DNA from 4 places in the Streptomyces asoensis genome. Region 1 is predicted to be linked to each of the others. Evidence: riboswitches for the same ligand, from Rfam matches in the RefSeq annotation. Region 1 holds a riboswitch; each other region holds the start of a gene.

Evidence for each region. A riboswitch is a leader RNA that binds a small molecule or an ion and turns the genes downstream of it on or off. The one in region 1 is predicted to bind cobalamin.
Region 2: another riboswitch for cobalamin. It lies ahead of G9272_RS35395 (ABC transporter substrate-binding protein); the one in region 1 lies ahead of G9272_RS14300 (prenyltransferase/squalene oxidase repeat-containing protein).
Region 3: another riboswitch for cobalamin. It lies ahead of G9272_RS11470 (cobalamin biosynthesis protein); the one in region 1 lies ahead of G9272_RS14300 (prenyltransferase/squalene oxidase repeat-containing protein).
Region 4: another riboswitch for cobalamin. It lies ahead of metE (5-methyltetrahydropteroyltriglutamate--homocysteine S-methyltransferase); the one in region 1 lies ahead of G9272_RS14300 (prenyltransferase/squalene oxidase repeat-containing protein).

The regions. Positions count from the first base shown of each region.
Region 1 is NZ_CP049838.1:3,183,995-3,189,089, reverse strand. It holds gene G9272_RS14310 (energy-coupling factor transporter transmembrane component T) at 1-1,114, opposite strand, end outside; gene G9272_RS14315 (ABC transporter ATP-binding protein) at 1-2, opposite strand, end outside; gene G9272_RS14305 (SCO2322 family protein) at 1,107-1,802, opposite strand; gene G9272_RS14300 (prenyltransferase/squalene oxidase repeat-containing protein) at 1,799-3,034, opposite strand; adenosylcobalamin-variant (AdoCbl-variant) riboswitch at 3,168-3,239, opposite strand; gene G9272_RS14295 (phosphotransferase) at 3,342-4,052, shown strand; gene G9272_RS14290 (MBL fold metallo-hydrolase) at 4,140-5,095, opposite strand, start outside.
Region 2 is NZ_CP049838.1:7,920,385-7,925,479, forward strand. It holds gene G9272_RS35390 (FecCD family ABC transporter permease) at 1-867, opposite strand, end outside; gene G9272_RS35395 (ABC transporter substrate-binding protein) at 864-1,937, opposite strand; cobalamin riboswitch at 2,025-2,177, opposite strand; gene G9272_RS35400 (HipA family kinase) at 2,313-3,227, shown strand; gene G9272_RS35405 (SelT/SelW/SelH family protein) at 3,224-3,511, shown strand; gene aceB (malate synthase A) at 3,534-5,095, opposite strand, start outside.
Region 3 is NZ_CP049838.1:2,565,385-2,570,479, reverse strand. It holds gene cobN (cobaltochelatase subunit CobN) at 1-936, opposite strand, end outside; gene G9272_RS11475 (cobyric acid synthase) at 933-2,465, opposite strand; gene G9272_RS11470 (cobalamin biosynthesis protein) at 2,462-3,460, opposite strand; cobalamin riboswitch at 3,562-3,701, opposite strand; gene G9272_RS11465 (hypothetical protein) at 3,833-4,054, opposite strand; gene G9272_RS11460 (inorganic phosphate transporter) at 4,089-5,095, opposite strand, start outside.
Region 4 is NZ_CP049838.1:8,865,250-8,870,344, reverse strand. It holds gene G9272_RS39450 (ATP-binding protein) at 1-391, opposite strand, end outside; gene G9272_RS39445 (nuclear transport factor 2 family protein) at 598-1,050, shown strand; partial or broken gene G9272_RS39440 (DUF2083 domain-containing protein) at 1,109-1,486, opposite strand; partial or broken gene G9272_RS39435 (3-hydroxyacyl-CoA dehydrogenase family protein) at 1,491-1,784, shown strand; cobalamin riboswitch at 1,987-2,217, shown strand; gene metE (5-methyltetrahydropteroyltriglutamate--homocysteine S-methyltransferase) at 2,384-4,702, shown strand; gene metF (methylenetetrahydrofolate reductase [NAD(P)H]) at 4,835-5,095, shown strand, end outside.

The DNA of each region.
Region 1 (5,095 bases):
ACGACGGCTCCTCGGTATCTGCTGGATCTTTCGGAGGGTTTTCGGGGGCGAGGAACGCGGGCAGCAGGCCGAGGAGTACGGCCGCCGCCGGCCAGAGCGGGAGGGCGGGGGCAGTCAGCGGGACGACACCGGGGTGCAGGGCAGCCGGGTCGGCGGACGCGGCGACGGTGAGGAGGGCCGCGACCGCGACACCGGAGGCGGCGGTCAGCCAGGCCCGCGGGGTCCAGCGGTCCGGGCGGTAGCGGGTGCGCGGGGAGCGGCGGCCGCCCAGTCGCAGCCCGGCGAGGGCCGCGACGACCCCGGCGAACAGCACCGGGAGGCCGTAGGCGCCGCCCGCCGCGGTGAGCAGGCCGTACGTTCCCGCGCAGACGCCGAGCAGACCGCCGAGCGTGAGGGCGGCGGTCGTTCGGCGGACGGGGGCGGGGACGTCGGCGGTACGGCCGTAGCCGCGGGCGTCCATCGCGGCGGCGAGGGCGACGGAGCGTTCCAGGGCGCCCTCCAGGACCGGCAGGCCCACCTGGAGCAGGCCGCGCAGGCCTGTGTCGGGGCGGCCCCGGAGACGGCGGGCGGCGCGCAGGCGGTGGACGTCCGCGATGAGGTTCGGGGCGAAGGTGAGGGCCACGACCACCGCCACCCCCGTCTCGTACAGGGCGCCGGGGAGCGTCTTGAGGAGGCGGGAGGGGCTGGCCAGGGCGTTGGCGGCACCCACGCAGACGAGAAGGGTCGCCAGTTTCAGGCCGTCGTAGAACGCGAAGAGCAGGCCCTCGGCCGTGACCGCGCCGCCGAGCCGGATGCCCTGCGCCCAGTGGGGGAGCGGGACTTCGGGAAGCGTGACGAGCACATGCGTGCCCGGGATCGGGGAGCCCAGCGCGACGACGAAGACAAGACGGATGACGAGGACGGCGAGCGCGAGCTTGAGGAACGCGGAGTAGGAACGGGACCAGGGGGTGTCCGGGCGGCACGTGGTGACGACGTACGCGGAGACGGTGAGGAGGAGACCGAGGAGGAGCGGGTTGGTGGTGCGGGTCGCGGCGGTGCCGAGACCGAGGGCCCACAGCCACCAGGCGGCGGGGTGGAGTGGGGTGCGTTGTGTGCGGGGGCGGCCGTCAGCCATTCCTGCGGGACCCTCGCCGCCGGGCCTGCCGGACCGCCGCCGCGCCCAGTACCGCCACCGCCGCCGCGCCCGCGTACAGGCCCAGGGACGGCCCGCCGTCGTCCTTCTTCGCCGCTTCCTTCGCCGCTTCCTTCGCCGGTTCCGGCTGCGCGGCGGACGTCGGCTCGTCCGTCCCCGGCGCCTGCCCGGACACCTGCTCGCCGCAGCCCGTCCGCGGATATCCCGCGATCGCGCACAGCAGGGCGTTCGTGTCGTAGCGCAGGGGTCTGGCGACCGAGGCGAGGGCCTCGGCCGTCGTCGCGTCGGGCGAGACCCGGGCGCAGGCCGTGCGCGGTGACGGCGGGGTCTCGCCGCTCGGCGCGTCCGCCGCCGTGCCGAAGTCGATGACCAGGGCCACCCGCTTCGTGTCGTCCCGGGCGGGCGTCTTCGCGCAGATCGCCGTGAAGGAGGCCGCGCCGCGCGGCTGCGAGGCGTCCTGGGAGTCCGCGCTCACCGCGAACCGGAAGCCCTGGACGTCGCCGTCGGCGGGGCGGGCGGTGGACGGGCCCTGGGTGGCGTACGTCCAGCCGTCGCCGGAGCGGTCCCAGAAGGACCAGTAGCGGTAGCCGGCCGCCTGGGCCGACTGCACCGCGCCGGTCAGCGACAGCAGCAGCGCGGCCAGGACGAGGGCGGCGCACCGGCGCGTCACGGCTGCTGCTTCCTGCCACGGCCGCTGATCAGGAAGCCGATGCCGACACCGGCTACGAGGAAGACGCCGACGATCCACCAGACGCCGTAACCGGAATCCGAGTCGTCCTTCTTGTCGGCGTCGGCGTCGGCGGCCTGATCGGTGGCCTTCGTCGTGGCCTGCGGGGTCGGGCCCGTCGCGTTGAGCTGCGCGACGAGGTCGGCGCCGCCGAAGTGGCGGGGGTCGGCGCCCGTGGCGTGTGCCGCGAAGACCAGCTGGGCGTAGGCGGCGGGGCCGCTCTGCTTCGCCCAGGCCGCGGAGTTCTGCTCGAGCCAGGCGAGGGGCTTCGCCGCCTGCTCGGTCGCACCCTGCGCGGCGAGGGCGACGACGGCGTCGGCGGTGTTGCCGTAGTCGGGCTGGTCCTCGGCGCCGGGGAGGGCGGACTTCAGGTAACCGTTGTCGGCGACCGCTCCGGCGAGGTAGGCCGCGCCGTTGCGGGCGAGTCCGCTCGGGGTGGCCGCGGCGGCGGAGTCGCAGGTGGGGGCCGCCGACGTCTTGCCGGCCGTCGTCACGAACCCCTTGCCGAGGGCGCCGAGCACGCCCGCCGCCGTCGCGTCCGCGTTGGCCGCGAGGCCGCCCTTCTTGTCCGGCTGGTACGCGAACGCGCCGCCGCCGTCCTTGTCGCACGGGACGGAGAGCTTCACGAGAGCGTCGTACGGCGACTTGCCGGCCTTCTTCACCTGCGCGGGCTGCTGCCCGGCCGCCGCCAGCGCGCCCGCCACGACGGAGGTCGAGTTCGCGTCGCTCGCGCCGCCGGGGGTGTAGCCCCAGCCGCCGTCGGCGTTCTGGACCGACTTCAGCCAGGTGACGGCCTTCCCGGTCTCGGCCTGGTGGCCACCCAGCGCGGCCAGCGCCTGGACGGCCGCCGCCGTGCTGTTGGTGTCCACCATCAGCTTGGCGTCGCACGCCTTGGCGGTGTCCGCGCGGAACGCGGCGAAGGCGCCGGTCGCGCACTGTTGCCCGGTCAGCCAGGCCACGGCCCGGTCGGCGGGGGTGACACCCGTGGTCCGCTGCGCGAGCAGGGCCAGCGACTGGCGCCAGACACCGTCGTACGTCGGGTCGGTGGTGCCGTACAGCCCGTCGGGTATCGCCACCGACGGGGTGGGGGACGGGGTGGCGGCGACGGCGGGGACGGCGGCACCCAGCACGACGGTGGCGGCTGCCAGAGCAGCGGCGCTGCGGCGGATGTTCATGATCGGCGGGTGCCTCTCCCGGTCGGGGAGGTCACGCAGCGGGCAGCACGGGACATCCCGGCGGCTCGGCTCCGTATACCTCGACGGTGCCGTGCGCCGGCGGGCCTGCCGACGCACGTGAGCCGGTCACGGTCCCGTACCGGGCGATCCGGCTGTGACGGTTGCGGGTCAGCGCCGGAATTGCACCGGCTTCCCCCTGTACGGGCGTGATGACGACGCGGCCACTCTACCGGCAGGTAGCCGGGCGCCTGAGGGGCGGTTGTGAAAGCGCCCCTGACGGGGCGGGAGCCCCCGATATGTTCTGACCATGACCGATACGGGGAGAGCGCCGGGCGGGCTCCCGGCCGCGGTGCCGGGCGGGCCGCCGGGCCGGCTGCTCGGCTCGGGCCGAACGGCCGACGTGTACGAGATCGACGACGCGTGGGTGCTGCGCCGCGACCGGGAGGGCTGGGAGGACTCGGCCGCCCTCGCGGCGGTGATGACGCACGTGCGCGAGCACGGCTACCCGGCGCCCGCCGTACGGCCCTCCGGCTCCCGCTCCGACCTGGTGATGGAGCGGCTGGACGGGCCGACGATGCTCCAGGCGTTCGGGGCGGGCACGCTGGACGCCGAGGAGGCGGGGGCCGTCCTCGCCCGGCTGCTGCGCGAGCTGCACGCCCTGCCGGGACGGATCTCGGCCGACGCCGGCATCCTGCACCTGGACCTCCACCCGGACAACGTGATCCTCACTCCCGACGGCCCCCGGGTCATCGACTGGGCCAACGCGGAGGAGGGCCACCCCGGGCTCGACTGGGGCATGTCCGCGGTGATCCTCGCCCAGGTGGCCGTCTCTCCCCAGCCCATCGCCGATCCGGCGCGGGCGATGCTGACCGCGCTGCTCGCCGACCCCTCCGACCTCACCGAGGAGGGCCTGGCGGAGGCCCTGCGGAGGCGGGCGGCCAACCCGACGATGAGCCGCGAGGAGACGGAACTCCTCGTACCGGCAGCCGAGTTGATCAGGTCGACGGCGGGCCGCTGACTAGGCCGCCCGCCAGACCGTCATGTCCGCGGTCACGAAGGCGATGTCCGCGTTGGTATCAAGGGGCCCTCGCCCGCCGCGAGCGATCTACACCGCCACGTAGGTCACCGGATCGCTCCCGGTCACCGCCTCCGCGCGTCCCTGCTTCACCAGCCGCCGTAGATGGGCCTCGGCCTCCGAGACCGCGATGTTCCGTGAACCGTAGGGGATTTGCGGCCAGGGGCGGTTCCACTCCATGCGTTCCGCGAGCTGCCACGGGGTGAGCGGGGTGGCGAGGAGGGCGAGCAGACCGGTGAGACGGTCCTCGTGGTGGGTGAGCAACTCCCGTACCCGGAAAGGCGCGTCGGTGAAGGCGTACTGGTGGGCAGGGAGAATCTCCGCTGGGGCGAGCCGGCCGACGCGTTCGAGGGAGTCGAGGTAGTCGCCGAGGGGGTCGGTGACGGTGGCGTCGTCGGGATCCTCGTACAGGCCGATGTGCGGGGTGATCTCCGGCAGCAGGTGGTCGCCGGAGAACAGGCGTCCGTGGCCCGGGAGTCGAGAGGGGTGGTCCTCCTCCAGGTGCAGGCAGACATGGCCGGGGGTGTGGCCCGGCGTCCAGATCGCGCGCAGACGGCGGCCGGGCAGGTCGAGGAGCTCGCCGGGGACGATCTCGCGGTCGGGGAGGGCGGGCGCCAGACCGGGGAAGGGGCGACGACGGGCGGGGGGCGTACGGAGCGGGGCGATGTGCTCCTCCGGCGCGCCGGCGGCGGTGAGCTTGGCCGCCATGTACGTGTACCAGCGCTCGGGCCTCGTCTCGCGGGTCCGCCGCACGATCGAGGTGTCCGCCGCGTGCATCGCCACCCACGCCCCGGAGGCCTCCCGCACCTGGCCGGACAGGCCGTGGTGGTCGGGGTGGTGGTGGGTGATCACGACTCCGTACAGCTCCGCGACGGACGTGCCGCACGAGGTCAGCCCGGCGGTCAGCGCCTCCCAGGACGCCGGGTCGTCCCAGCCCGTGTCGATCAGGACCGGCCCACGGTCGGTGTCGACGACGTACACCAGGG
Region 2 (5,095 bases), 4.7 Mb from region 1:
GAGGACGCGTGCGGCGTGCGGGAGCACCAGACCGACGAAGCCGATCGCCCCGGCCGAACTCACCAGGGCGGCGGTGAGCAGCGCGGTGGTGCACAGCAGCACCAGACGGGTGCGGGCGACGGAGACACCGAGGGAGAGGGCCGCGTCCTGCCCGAAGGCGAACGCGTCCAGGGTTCTGGCGTGGCCCAGGCAGACCACCAGCGCCACGACCAGCGCGGCCGCGCCGGCGGTCACGTCCGTCCAGTCGGCGCCGCTGAGCGAACCGAGCAGCCAGAACAGGATTCCGCGGGTGGTCTCCGCGTCGGCGGCCGTCATCACGACGAAGGAGGTGAGCGCGGAGAACAGCTGCATGGCGGCGACTCCGGCGAGGACCACCCGGTCCGTGGTGCCGCCGAGGGTGTGGCTGAGCAGCAGCACCAGCGCGAAGGAGACCAGCGCGCCGAGGAACGCGCCACCGGAGACCGACAGGAGGCCGCCGCCCGCGCCGAGGACGACGACCAGCACCGCGCCGGTCGAGGCGCCGGAGGAGACCCCGAGGACGAAGGGGTCGGCGAGCGGGTTGCGCAGCAGGGACTGCATCACGGCCCCGCACACCGCGAGACCGGCGCCGCACACCGCGGCGAGCAGGGTGCGCGGCAGCCGCAGGTTCCACACGATGCCGTCCCGCAGGGGTGTCAACTCCGCCTGTCCCCAGCCGAGATGGGCCGCGACCGCGGACCACACGTCACCGACGGCGATGTCCGCGGGGCCGATGGTGATGGCCACGGCGACCGAGGCGCACAGCAGCGCGAGACCGGACGACCACAGCAGCGCGCGGCGCAGGCCGCCCACTGCCGCGGCCAGGGACGCCGACGGCGCGCCGGTCATCCCGCGAGGCCGTGACTGCGCAGCGCCGCCGCGACCTTCTCGATGCCCTCGACGGTCCTGACGGTCGGGTTCATGGCCTGTCCGGACAGCAGCACGTACCGCTTCTTCTTCACCGCGGTCATGTTCTTGGTGACCGGGTTCGACTCCAGGAACTCGATCTTCTTGGCGGCGGTCTCGGCCGTCTGCTCCTTACGGGTCAGATCGCCGATGACGAGGAGGTCGGGGTCGCGGTCGGCGACGGTCTCCCAGTTGACCTGGGGCCACTCCTCCTTGGTGTCGTCGAAGGCGTTCTTCGCGCCGAGCGCGTCGGTGACGATGCCCGGAGCGCCGCAGCAGCCCGCGAGGTACGGGGACTGGGAGTTGGCGAACCAGTACATGAGGGTGACGCCCCGGGCGTCGAGGCCGGCGGTGGCCCCGGTCACCCGGCTCTTCAGCCCGGCCACGAGCCGCTCGCCGCGCTCCTGGACGCCGAAGACCTGCGCCAGGTCGCGGACTTCGCCGTAGACCGCGTCCATGGTCAGCGGCTCGGTGCGGACGCCGTCGCCGTCGCCGCTGTTGTCCTTGCCGACGCAGTCGGAGGGGGAGAGGTAGGTGGGCACGCCGAGCTTGTCGAACTGCTCGCGCGGGGCGACCCCGCCCTTGCCGAGGGTGGAGGCGAAGGAGGCGGCGACGAAGTCGGGTTCGGTGTCCAGGACCGTCTCGAAGGAGGGGGCGTTGTCGGCGAGGCGCTTCACCTTCGCGTTCGCCTTCTCCAGGCCCTCGGCCACCGGGTCGGTCCAGGTCGCGGTGCCCACCATGCGGTCGGCCAGCCCGAGGGAGAGCATGATCTCGGTCGTGCCCTGGTTGAGGGAGACGGCCCGCCGCGGAGGGCTGTCGACCTCGACTTCCTGCCCGCAGTTGTCGAGCCGGACCGGATGGCCGGCGGCCCCGCCCTTCCCCGTCGAACCGGAGGAGCCCGTCGAACCGGAGGAGCCCGACGAGCCCGGGGAACCGCAGCCGGCCAGCAGCAGGACACCGGCCAGGAGCAGCACGGCAGGGCGGGCAGGGCGGACGGGGCGTGCGAACGGCACAGGGTTTCCTTCGGCGTCGAGGGCTCATGCGCGAAGCCCGGTCGTACGGTGCTCCCCCCGGCCGTCTCCCGGCGGCGGGGGTCGCCAGCAGGTCTTCGGACTCGGGGTCACCCGGACGAGGCGCCTTCCCGGACCGCGTACGCCGTCCAGTGGCCGTTGCCCCGCCCGTCGCCCTCACCGCTGCGCGTCAGCTCCGGATTCGCACCGGATTCCCTGACCCGTACACACTCGCGTGCGCACATGGGTTCGACTGGCCTTGGCAAGCTACCACACGCCGCCGAGGCCGCCCGGGGGCCTTTTCGCACGGTGACTCGGGCACTCTCGTCGGCTGCCGTGCCTGGTTACTATGCTCATTCAGGCCAGAGGGAGAGAGTCATGCTGACCGAGGTCACAGCGACCCGCTACCTCGCTCCGCTGCGGGCGGGCGGCTCCGTGCCCGCCGTCGTCGAGGCCGACGACCTGGGCACCTACGTCGTGAAGTTCACGGGCTCCGCGCAGGGCCGCAAGGCGCTCGTCGCCGAGGTGATCGTCGGCGAGCTGGCACGCGCCCTCGGGCTGCGCTTTCCCGAGCTGGTCCTGGTCCACTTCGACCCGGCGATCGCGGAGCACGAACCGCACCAGGAGGTACGGGACCTGCACGCCGCGAGCGCGGGGATCAACCTCGGGATGGACTTCCTGCCGGGTGCGGAGGACTTCACGCCGGAGGTCGCCGAGGCCTTCCCGGTGGAGCCGCTGGACGCCGGGAGGATCGTCTGGCTGGACGCCCTGACCGTGAACGTCGACCGGACGGTCCACAGCTCCAACCTGATGGTCTGGCCGACGTTCGGCACCGTCCCGCCCCGGCTGTGGCTCATCGACCACGGCGCCGCCCTCGTCTTCCACCACCGCTGGGACGGCGCCGACCCCGAGAAGCGCTACGACTTCCGTCACCACGCCCTCGGCCGCTGCGCCCCGGACACCCGGGCGGCCGACGCCGAGCTGGCGCCCAGGGTGACCGAGGAGCTGCTGCGCCGGATCGTGGCGGAGGTACCGGACGCCTGGCTGACCGGCGAAGCGGGGTTCGCGACCCCGGACGCGGTCCGGGAGGCGTACGTGCGCTACCTCCACGCGCGCGTGCGGGCCTCCGCGGCCTGGCTTCCCACCGACTTCCCCGCCCCGGAGGAGCTCGCCGCCGACGAGGCCCGGCGCGCGGCGAGGACGCGGCAAGGACGGCCCGACTGGCTGAAGCGGGTTCCCGACCTGCACGGCAAGCCGGCCGCGGAACAGGATTGGTCGGTGCACCTCGGATGAGCGAACTGAGTGACGCGAGCGGGCGGGTCGAGATCGAGTACTGCACCCAGTGCCGCTGGCTGCCGCGCGCGGCCTGGCTGGCGCAGGAGCTGCTCACGACCTTCGAGGCGGAGCTGACGGAGCTGGCCCTGAAGCCCGGCAAGGGCGGGGTCTTCGTCGTCCGGGTGGACGACGAGGTGATCTGGGACCGCCGCGAACAGGGCTTCCCGGAACCGACCGCGGTGAAGAAGCTCGTACGTGACCGAGTGGCCCCGGGAAAGTCCCTGGGCCACTCGGAGAGGTGAGCCTTCCGGCCGGTGCCGGTGCTCAGCCCCTCAGCTGCGCGTACGCCGGCAGGGTGAGGAAGTCCGCGTAGTCGTCGTCGAGGGAGACCGTCAGCAGCAGGTCGTGCGCCTGCTGCCAGTGGCCGGCCGCGAAGGCCTCCTCGCCGATCTCCGCGCGGATCGCGGCCAGTTCCCCGGCGGCGACCTCGCGGGCCAGCTCGGGCGTGGCCTTCACCGTGGTCCCGTCGTGCTCGAACTCCACCCCCGCGTTGATCCACTGCCAGATCTGCGAGCGGGAGATCTCGGCGGTGGCCGCGTCCTCCATCAGGTTGAAGATGGCGACCGCGCCCAGGCCGCGCAGCCAGGCCTCGATGTAACGGATGCCGACCTGCACGGCGTTGACCAGGCCCGGGTAGGTCGGCCGGGCCTCCAGCGAGTCGACGGCGATCAGGTCGGCCGCCTTGACGTCGACGTCCTCGCGCAGCCGGTCCTTCTGGTTCGGCCGGTCGCCGAGCACGGCGTCGAAGGAGGCCATGGCGATCGGCACCAGGTCCGGGTGGGCCACCCACGACCCGTCGAAACCGTCGTTCGCCTCGCGGTCCTTGTCCGCCTTGACCTTCTCGAAGGCGACCTTGTTGACCTCCTCGTCGCGGCGGGACGGGATGAAGGCCGCCATACCGCCGATCGCGTGCGCGCCGCGCTTGTGGCAGGTGCGGACGAGGAGTTCGGTGTACGCCCGCATGAACGGGGCGGTCATCGTGACCGCGTTGCGGTCCGGGAGGACGAACTTGGCGCCGCCGTCACGGAAGTTCTTGACGATGGAGAACAGGTAGTCCCAGCGGCCCGCGTTCAACCCGGAGGCGTGGTCGCGGAGTTCGTACAGGATCTCGTCCATCTCGTACGCGGCCGTGATCGTCTCGATGAGCACGGTGGCACGGACGGTGCCCTGCGGGATGCCGACGTGGTCCTGCGCGAAGACGAACACCTCGTTCCAGAGGCGGGCCTCCAGGTGCGACTCCGTCTTCGGGAGGTAGAAGTACGGGCCCTTGCCGAGGTCGAGCAGGCGCTGGGCGTTGTGGAAGAAGTAGAGGCCGAAGTCGACCAGGGCGCCGGGGACCTGACGGCCGTCCGCGTCGACGAGGTGACGCTCGTTCAGATGCCAGCCGCGCGGGCGCATGACGACGGTGGCGAGCTCGCCCGCGTCCTTCAGGGCGTACGACTTGCCCGACCTCGGGTCGGTGAAGTCGATGTTCCGGGTGTAGGCGTCGGCCAGGTTGAGCTGACCGAGGACGACGTTCTCCCAGGTGGGCGCCGAGGCGTCCTCGAAGTCCGCGAGCCAGACCCGGGCGCCCGAGTTGAGGGCGTTGACGGTCATCTTGCGGTCGGTCGGGCCGGTGATCTCGACCCGGCGGTCGTCCAGGGCCGCGGGGCAGGGGGCCACCCTCCAGGAGTCGTCCGCGCGGATCGCCGCGGTCTCCGGGAGGAAGTCGAGGGTGGAGGTGCGGGCGATCTCGGCGCGGCGCTCCGCGCGCCGGGCGAGGAGCTCGTCCCGGCGCGGTGTGAACCGCCGGTGCAGTTCGGCCACGAAGGCGAGCGCCGCCTCGG
Region 3 (5,095 bases), 620 kb from region 1:
GCGTCCGGCCCGCTCGGGATCGGCGATGTACACCGGCACGTCGTCCGGGCCCTGCTCCTTGAAGGAGAAGGGGACCGTGATGATCCGCCCGTCGAACTCCGGGATGGCGACCTGCATCGCCGCGTCCATGGGGGACAGGGCGGCGTCGGACTCGTCCCAGGCGGCCTTCGACGAGGTGAGGCACAGCCCTTGCAGCACGGGGACGTCGAGCTCGGCGAGCGCGCCGATGTCCCAGGCCTCCTCGTCCCCGCCCGCCGAGGCCTGCGAGGCGTGCGCGCCGCCGGCGGCGAGGACGGTGGCGACGAGGGTGTCGGTCCGCCCGAGGATCTCGTACAGCCCCGGGTCCGCCCCGCGCAGCGAACCGCAGTACACGGGGAGGGCGTTGGCACCGCGTGCCTCGACGGCGTCGCACAGCGTGTCCACGAAGGCGGTGTTGCCGCTCAGTTCGTGCGCCCGGTAGAAGAGCACCCCGATGGTCGGCCGCCCCTCGACGAAGGCACGCTCGCCATGGACGCCGTACTCGGGCATCTTCTGCGGCTCGACGAAACCCTCACCGGTCAGCAGCACGGTGTCGGAGAGGAACCGGGCCAGCTCGGTCAGGTTGGCCGGCCCGCCCTCGACGAGATACCGCAGCGCCTCCGCCACCACACCGGCGGGCACGGACGACTCGGCCATCAGCTCCGCGTCGGGCACGGTCTCGCCGCCCAGCAGCACGGTGGGCACGCCGGACGCCTTGAGCGCGGCGAGCCCGTCCTCCCAGGCACGCTTGCCGCCGAGCAGCCGGACGACCGCGATGTCGGCGCCGTCGAGGAGCGCGGGGAGTTCCCCGGCGACGTCCACCCGGGTGGGGTTGCCGATCCGGTACGCGGCGCCGGAAGCGGCCCGGGCCGCCAGCAGATCGGTGTCGGCGGTCGACAACAACAACACTGTGCTCATGCGGGCGCTCCCGGTGGAATGAAAGGCAGTCCTTGCGGCGCGCCCGACTCGATGAGCCGCCAGAGCGCGTCGGTGTCCGCGTGCTGTTCGATCAGGTCGCCGAGCCGGTCGAGCTGCTCCTCGCGCAGCCCGGCGAACGAGGTGTCGGCGGCGGGCACGAAACGACGGCCCGCGGCGGCCGCCACCTCGCGCAGGAAGGCCCGCCGGAATCCGTCGGACTCCAGTGAGCCGTGCCAGTGCGTGCCCCAGGTCTGTCCGACCCGGCAGCCGTCCAGGCTGTGTCCGTCGTCATCGGAGATGAACGCCTCGCCCCCCTGGACATCGGCGACCCCGTGATGGATCTCGTACCCCTCGACCCGCTCGCCGAGGGCTTCGCCCACCGGCCGGGTGAGGGTCTTCTCGCGGGCGAACCGCACCCGGACCGGGAGGACTCCGAGGCCCTCCACCTGTCCGAGCCGGCTCTCGACCTCGTCCTCGATGTGCTCGCCGAGGAGCTGGAAGCCACCGCAGATGCCGAGGACGGGCCGCTGCTCGGCGGCCCTGCGGAGGATGGCCTCGGCCAATCCCCGCTCGCGGAGCCACTCCAGGGCGCGCACGGTCCCCCGGGTCCCCGGAATCACCACCAGGTCGGCGTCGGCCAGTTCCTCCGGCCGGTCCACGAACCGCACGACGACGCCGGGTTCGGCGGCCAGCGCGTCCACGTCCGTGAAGTTGGACATGAGCGGGACGGCGCAGACGGCGACCCGCAGCACGTCCTCGCCGACGGGCGGGGCGGTGTTCGACTCCCGCACGGTCCCGCGCAGCGAGACCCGCAGCCCGTCCTCCTCGTCGATCCCGAGCCCGTGCCGGAACGGCAGCACGCCGTACGTCCGCCGCCCGGTGAGCCCGTGCAGCATGTCCAGGCCCGGCTCCAGCAGGGAGACGTCTCCCCGGAACTTGTTGACCAGGAACCCGGCGACCAGCTCCTGGTCCTCGGGCGAGAGCAGGGCGACGGTGCCGAAGAAGGAGGCGAAGACGCCCCCGCGGTCGATGTCGCCGACCACGAGCACGGGCAGCCGCGCGCCCCGCGCGATCCCCATGTTCACGATGTCGGTCCGCCGCAGATTGATCTCGGCCGGACTGCCCGCCCCCTCACAGATCACCGCGTCATACGTGCCCCGCAACTCGGCGAGGCAGTCGAGAACGGTTCCGAGGAGTTTCTGCTGCCGCCCCCCGTGATACCCACGGGCGCTCATCTCGCCCACCGGCTTGCCGAGGAGCACGACCTGACTGCTCTGCTCACCGCCCGGCTTGAGCAGCACGGGGTTCATCAGCGCGGTCGGCTCCACCCGGCAGGCCTGGGCCTGCATGGCCTGGGCCCGCCCGATCTCGGCGCCCTCCGTCGTCACGAACGAGTTGAGGGACATGTTCTGCGCCTTGAAGGGCGCGACCTTCACCCCCTGCCGCACCAGCCACCGGCAGATCCCGGCCGTGACGACGCTCTTACCGGCGTCGGAGGTGGTGCCGGCGACGAGGAGACCCCCGCTCATGTCGTACGCCCCTTCAGCTGGTTCCCCTGGTTTCCCTGGTTCCTCTGACTCCTCGCGACGACGCTCGTGGCGACGAGGCGCGCGGCGACCGTGACGCCGAGCGCGAGCAGACCGACGCGGCGGGAGAGCCGCGCGGCACGTTCGATGTCCCGCGCGACGACGGGCCGCCCGGCCGCGCCGTTCAGCACGGGCCGTTGCTCGACCCGCCCGCCGTACGACAGGGTCCCGCCCAGCCGCACCCCGAGGGCGCCCGCGAAGGACGCCTCCACCGGCCCGGCGTTGGGGCTCGGATGCCGGTGGGCGTCGGCCCGCCAGGCCCGTACGGCGCCCCGCGGATCGTCCCCCGCGACGGCGGCGAGCACGGCGGTCAGCCGGGCTCCCGGCCATCCGGCGACGTCGTCGAGCCGGGCGGCGGCCCAGCCGTAGCGCAGATACCTCGGCGACCGGTGACCGACCATGGCGTCCAGGGTGTTGACGGCCCGGAACCCGACCAGGCCCGGCACCCCGCCCACGGCGCCCCACACCAGCGCCCCCACGACGGCGTCGGAGGTGTTCTCGGCGACGGACTCCACGACCGCCCGGGCGATCCCGTCGGCGTCCAGCGCCTGCGGATCCCGCCCGCACAGATGCGGCAGCCGCTCCCGGGCGGCCTCGACGTCCCCCGCGTCGAGCGCCCGCCCGACGGCCCGGGCCTCACGGACCAGGGAACTGCCCCCGACGACGGCCCAGGTGGCGGCGGAGACGAGAGCGACGGTAGCGGCGGGGGAACGGCGTACGGCCTGCTCGGCGACGGCCCCCAGGGCCACGGCCCCGCCGGCGCACACGACGGCGTGCAGGGCACCGCGTCCCCGGTGGTCCCGCCACAGCAGCCGTTCGACGGCACCGGCGGCCCGCCCGAACGCGGCGACGGGATGCCCTCGGCGCGGATCGCCGAGCAGCAGGTCGCCCAGAAGGCCGGTGGCGGCGCCGTACGCGTAGAGGCGATCGGCACGCATCGGCTCAGCCGGCCGTGGGGTCGGGAAGCGACCTGGTGTTGTACCTCAACGGCCGAGCGAGCATGGCGATATGTCCTCACTCAGGGTGTCCACGCCCTGGTTCGACGAGACCGGCGGCGAGAGTTCCTGGCTCCCGGGGGTTTCTACCCCGGTGACAGTGGCGGGACCGCGCCGGATTCGCACCGGCTTCCTCTTCTGCCGCCGTACATGGCTCGGGCAGTCCACCACGGCCCGCAAGAGCCGTCAACTTGCTGTTGACCTGCGAGGCTGGAGTGTGCAGAACCCCACACAGGGCCGGGCGACGGGGCCGCGAACGACAAGGGGTGCGGGACGGTGTTCCGTCCCGCACCCCTGGGGTGTTCGGATGGTGCGTCAGGCGACGATCAGTGAGATCCCGTACGCCACCGCCGCCGCACAGGCCGCGAAGCACGCGTACGCGCCGGTCACCGCGAGGGTGGCCGAGTCGCCCTGCGCCGACGCGCGTTCCTGCCGCGACAGGCCCATGACGCCGAGGGTGAACAGGGCGACGAGGCCTACGGTGACCACGAGGCTGACGCCGAAGACGGAACCCAGGGCTGCCCAGTCGATCTTCATGCTGCTTCTCTTCCTTCGTACCGGGTGCGCGGGCTCAGACGGTCGCGGCCGGGGGAGCGGCGGGGGTCGCCGGCTCCGCGGCCGGGGCGGGGATCGTGGCCGTCAGGTCCGTGAGGTCCTCGGCCAGGGTGCCCGCGGGCGGCGGGGTGACGGCGGCGATCGCCGCCGTGACGACGCCCGCCGGCTCCTCGGGCTCGTTGACGTTCGAGGCGTCGACGACCTCGCGCCGGGAGATCTTCCAGATGGCCGCGCTGGAGGCGATCAGGAAGACCGCGACGAGGGCCGTGCCCCAGTCGCCCAGGCCGGTGACGGACTCGGCGAGCGCGCCCACCAGGGCGGCGGCCGGGAGCGTCAGGCCCCAGGCGACGAACATCCGGGTCGCCGTCGACCAGCGGACCACACCGCCCTTGCGGCCCAGTCCCGCGCCCATCACCGCACCGGAGACCGAGTGGGTGGTGGAGAGGGAGAAGCCGAGGTGCGAGGAGGCCAGGATGACCGTGGCCGCGCTGGTCTGGGCGGCGAAGCCCTGCTGCGGCTGGAGGTCGGTCAGACCCTTGCCCATGGTGCGGATGATGCGCCAGCCGCCGAGGTAGGTGCCGAGCGCGATGGCCAGGCCGGCGGAGAGGATGACCCAGGTGGGCGGGTCGGAGTCGGGGGCCACGGCACCGCCGGCCACCAGGGCCAGGGTGATGATGCCCATCGTCTTCTGCGCGTCGTTGGTGCCGTGGGCGAGGGAGACCAGGCCGGCCGAGGCGATCTGGCCCGCGCGGTAGCCCTTGGCCGCCGCCTTGCCGTCGGCCTTCTTGCCGAGGGTGTAGGACAGGCGGGTCGCGAGCATCGCCGCGACGCCCGCGACGATCGGTGCCGCGATCGCCGGGATCAGCACCTTGGTGACCAGGGCGTCACCGTGCACCGCGCCCATGCCGGCCGAGGCGATGGTGGCGCCGATCAGACCGCCCATCAGGGCGTGCGAGGAACTGGAGGGCAGGCCCACCAGCCAGGTCAGCAGGTTCCAGAGGATCGCGCCGACCAGGGCGGCGA
Region 4 (5,095 bases), 5.7 Mb from region 1:
CGATGAAGAGGTCCTCGGTGACGGCCTTGACGATCTCCATGCCGTGCTGGCCGATTCTGCCGGGATCGTTTGCCCGGGCCGCGGGAACGGTCGGGTCGCTGTCCCACACGACGACGTCCACCGCATGGGCGGTGAGGCGCAGTTCCATCAGGACGGGGCCGGAGGCGTACTTGTGGGCGTTGGTGACCAGCTCGCTGACCACGAGCTGAGTGAGGTCTCGCGCGCGTGCCGGATCGGGCAGGCGATGGTGGTCATGGGCCTGGTCGATGAAGGCGATGGCGTGGTGGCGGGCGTCTGCGATGCAGCCGTCGTCCGCGCCCAGGGCGTATCCGGCACGCATCAGGTGGCCGTCCAGCCCGGTACGGCCGTCGCCTCCGGCGTGGGATTCCACGTGTCTCGCCCTCACTCCCCCGGTCACGTGCGCCGGTACCCGCGATCGCGCCATGCATGCCACGGGATGCCGTTCGGCACAGCCGCCCGGGTCCATGCCGCCGTGGTGGTGGGGCAGATCCTCGGCGACCGCTCGGACGAAGCCCCGCCGAGGCCGACTTGCTGCGATCTTGACCTCAAGTGCGGTTGAGGGCAGACGCTTTGGCTATGACCACGCAGACGGATCACACCGAGATCAGCACGCTCATCAGCCGCTTCTTCCGAGCCCTGGACGAGCGGAAGTTCGATGGTGACTGGGCCCGTGGCTACCTCACCGACGACGTGCGAACGGTGACACCGATAGGCGCGGCCGACGGCGTCGAAGCGATGGCGCACGCCGAGGAGGCACTCGAGCGGTACGCCCGCACCCAGCACATCGCCTCCGATGTCCTGGTCGACGTCGAAGCTGCGGCGGGGAGAGCCACGGCGTCCTGGAACGCGTTGATGACGCACGTTCACCACGACGCCACGCTTCAGCAGCGCGGTGAAGGCGCCAACCCTCTCTTCACGGTGGGCGGCTACTGGGAGGCCGAACTCCGGCGCGTACGCGAGGGCTGGCGCATCAGCCGCATGTCCGTCCAGGCGATGTGGACCACGGGTCAGCCGCCCGAGCTCGCCTGACAGATCCAGCCGACACCGGTTGCATGAGGAAGGTCACGCGGCCGTCGCTCGGACGTGGTCATCCTTGCGGAAGTACCGGGTACGGCACGAACGTGGTGCTGTTCTGGTCGATCCGCAACGGCCGCCCGAGGGGTGGTGCGGCGCGCTGGGGGCGGTCGAGGCGTTCGCAGACGCGGCAGCCCATGCCGATGGGGGTGGCGGCGGAGGCGTTGGCGAGGTCGAGTCCGTCGGAGTGGACGAGCCGGTGGGCGTGGCGGATCTCGCAGCCGAGGCCGACGGCGAAGGTCTTGCCGGGTTCGCCCCAGCCGCCACGGTGCCGGGTGATCGCGCGGGCCGTCCACAAGTAGCGTTGTCCGTCGGGCATTTCGGCGACCTGGACGTGGATGCGGCCGGGCACGGCGAACGCCTCGTAGACGTTCCAGAGCGGGCAGGTGCCACACTTCGTCGTCAACGCGCTGCTCGTGCCGTATCTGCTGGCGGCCGTCCGGATGGCGGAGTCCGGCTTCGCCACCGCCGCCGACATCGCCGCCGGTATGGAACTGGGCTGCGCCCACCCCGTGGGCCCGCTGAAGCCGGCGGACCTGATCGGCCTGGACACCGTGGCCTCCATCGCGGAGTCCCTGTACGACGAGTTCAAGGAACCCCTCCACGCTCCGCCCCCGCTGCTCCGGCAGATGGTGGAAGCCGGGTTGCTGGGCCGCAAGACCGGCCGGGGATTCCAGGTGTACGGCCGGGACCGAGCACCCTGGCGCGACCGGGCCGAGAGGCCCGGGCCGTACCGCCGGTCGAGGGATCCGGCGGTTGTGCCCAGGCGACGGGCGGGAAGCGCGAGTGCGGCGCTTCCCGCTCTCCGCGCATTCCAAGCATGCCGAACGCGTGTTCCACCTCACCATCCGAATGCCGGACGTGATCCGCCGCACCAAAGGACTGCCCCCTAGGCTGGCGGGTGCAGCTGGTTCGCCCCGTCCGCCAGGCGGGATGCGTCGCAAGAGGGAACCCGGTGGAAATCCGGGACTGCCCCGCAGCGGTGAGCGGGAACGACGCCGTCATACGCACTGGACCCACGAACAGGGTCTGGGAAGCGACGGCCAGTAGGTGTCTCGTACGACCCTTGTACGACGAGACGTGCCCGTGAGTCCGAAGACCTGCCCGTTGCCCGCGCACGAAAGGACTCGTGCGCGGAGATCCCGGTGACCTCGTGGGCGGGTCGGCGTACATATCAGGCGGATGACCGCGCTGTGCCGCGCGAGGTCGGTTCCGTCCGGTTCGTCACCCCTTCGCGCTCGCGTCCCGTCCCGGGATCCCAGGGAGATGTCTCGCGAAGGAGATTTCCGTGACAGCGAAGTCCGCAGCCGCGGCAGCACGGGCCACCGTGTACGGCTACCCCCGCCAGGGCCCGAACCGGGAACTGAAGAAGGCCATCGAGGGCTACTGGAAGGGCCGCGTCACCGCCGACGCCCTCCGAACCACCGCCGCCGAACTGCGCGCCGCCAACTGGCGGCAGCTCGCCGACGCCGGCATCGACGAGGTCCCGACCGGCGACTTCTCGTACTACGACCACGTCCTGGACACCACCGTCATGGTCGGCGCGATCCCCGGCCGCCACCGCGCCGCCGTCGCCACCGATCCGCTCGACGGCTACTTCGCCATGGCACGCGGCACCCAGGACGTCGCGCCGCTCGAGATGACCAAGTGGTTCGACACCAACTACCACTACCTGGTGCCCGAGTTGGGCCCGTACACCGTCTTCACGGCCGATCCGGCCAAGCAGGTCGCCGAGCTCGGGGAGGCCCTCGCCCTCGGGCTGGGCGCCCGCCCGGTGCTGGTCGGCCCGGTCACCTACCTGCTGCTCGCCAAGCCCGCCCCGGGCGTGCCCGCGGACTTCGAGCCGCTCACCCTGCTGGACCGGCTGCTGCCGGTGTACGCCGAGGTCCTCGCCGACCTGCGCGCGGCCGGCGCCGAGTGGGCACAGCTGGACGAGCCCGCCCTCGTCCAGGACCGCACCCCGGCCGAACTGGACGCCGCCGCCCGCGCCTACCGCGATCTCGGCGCCCTCACCGACCGGCCCAAGCTCCTGGTCGCCTCCTACTTCGACCGGCTCGGCGACGCCCTGCCGGTCCTGGCCAAGGCCCCCGTCGACGGGCTCGCCCTGGACTTCACCGACGCCGCAGCCGCCAACCTCGACGCCCTCGCGGCCGTGGGCGGCCTGCCCGGCAAGCGGCTGATCGCCGGTGTCGTCAACGGCCGCAACGTCTGGATCAACGATCTGGAGAAGTCCCTCGCCACCCTCGGAACCCTGCTCGGGCTGGCCGACCGGGTCGACGTGGCCGCCTCCTGCTCGCTGCTCCACGTGCCCCTCGACACGGCCCTGGAGCGGGACATCGAGCCGCAGATCCGGCGCTGGCTGGCCTTCGCCCGCCAGAAGACCGCCGAAGTCGTCGCCCTCGCCAGGGGCCTGGCCCTCGGCACCGACGCGATCACGGGCGAACTGGCCGCGAACCGGGCCGACCTCGCCGCCCGGGCCAACTCCCCCATCACCCACGACCCGGCCGTCCGCGCCCGCGCCGCCGCCGTCAGGGACACCGACGCCCGCCGCTCCCAGCCGTACGCCGAGCGGGCCGCGGCCCAACGCGCCCACCTCGGCCTGCCCCTCCTGCCGACCACCACCATCGGCTCCTTCCCGCAGACCGGCGAACTGCGCACCGCCCGCGCCGACCTGCGCACCGGCCGGATCGACACCGCCGGCTACGAGGAGCGCATCAGGGCCGAGATCCAGGACGTCGTCTCCTTCCAGGAGAAGGCCGGACTGGACGTCCTCGTGCACGGCGAGCCCGAACGCAACGACATGGTCCAGTACTTCGCCGAGCAGCTCACCGGGTACCTGGCCACGGAGCACGGCTGGGTGCAGTCCTACGGCACCCGCTACGTCCGCCCGCCGATCCTGGCCGGCGACATCTCCCGCCCCGAACCGATGACCGTGCGCTGGACGACGTACGCCCAGTCCCTCACCGACCGCCCGGTCAAGGGCATGCTCACCGGCCCCGTCACCATGCTCGCCTGGTCCTTCGTCCGCGACGACCAGCCCCTCGGCGACACCGCCCGCCAGGTCGCCCTCGCCCTGCGCGACGAGGTCGACGACCTGGAGACGGGCGGGACTTCGGTGATCCAGGTGGACGAACCCGCGCTGCGCGAGACCCTGCCGCTGCGGACCGTCGACCGCCCGGCCTACCTGGCCTGGGCCACCGAGGCGTTCCGGCTCAGCACCGGCGGAGTGCGTCCGGACACGCAGATCCACACCCACATGTGCTACGCCGAGTTCGGGGACATCGTCCAGGCCATCGACGACCTCGACGCCGACGTCATCAGCCTCGAAGCCGCCCGCTCCCACATGCAGGTCGCCCGCGAACTCGCCGCGCACGGCTACCCGCGCGAGGCCGGACCGGGCGTCTACGACATCCACTCCCCCCGCGTCCCGAGCGCCGAGGAGGCCGCCGAGCTGCTCCGTACCGGCCTCAGGGCCATTCCCGCCGAGCGTCTCTGGGTCAACCCCGACTGCGGCCTGAAGACCCGCGGTTGGCCCGAGACCCGCGCCTCGCTGGAGAACCTGGTCGCCGCCGCCCGCACGGTCCGTGAGGAACTCTCCGCGCCCTGACGGCAGGCCGAGCGGCCGAGCAGGCCGGGGGAGGAAGCACTCGCCGTCCTCCCCCGGCATCGGCATCGGCATCGGAGACAGCATCAGCAGGTCGACAGTCCACGAACTGCGACGATCGGACGGCTTGTTCACATGGCGCTCGGTATCCCCAGCACAAGAGCAGACAGCGCAGTATCCATTCGCGACCTCCTCGCACGAGGTGGCCGCTCCTACTCGTTCGAATTCATGCCGCCTCGCGACGCGGCGGCCGAAGCCGGACTCTGGACCGCGATCCGCCGGCTGGAGGCCCTGTCGCCCGCTTTCGTCTCCGTGACGTACGGTGCCGGCGGCTCGACGCGAGGCCGGACCGTCGACATCACCGGGCGGATCGCCCAGGAGACCACCCTCACCCCT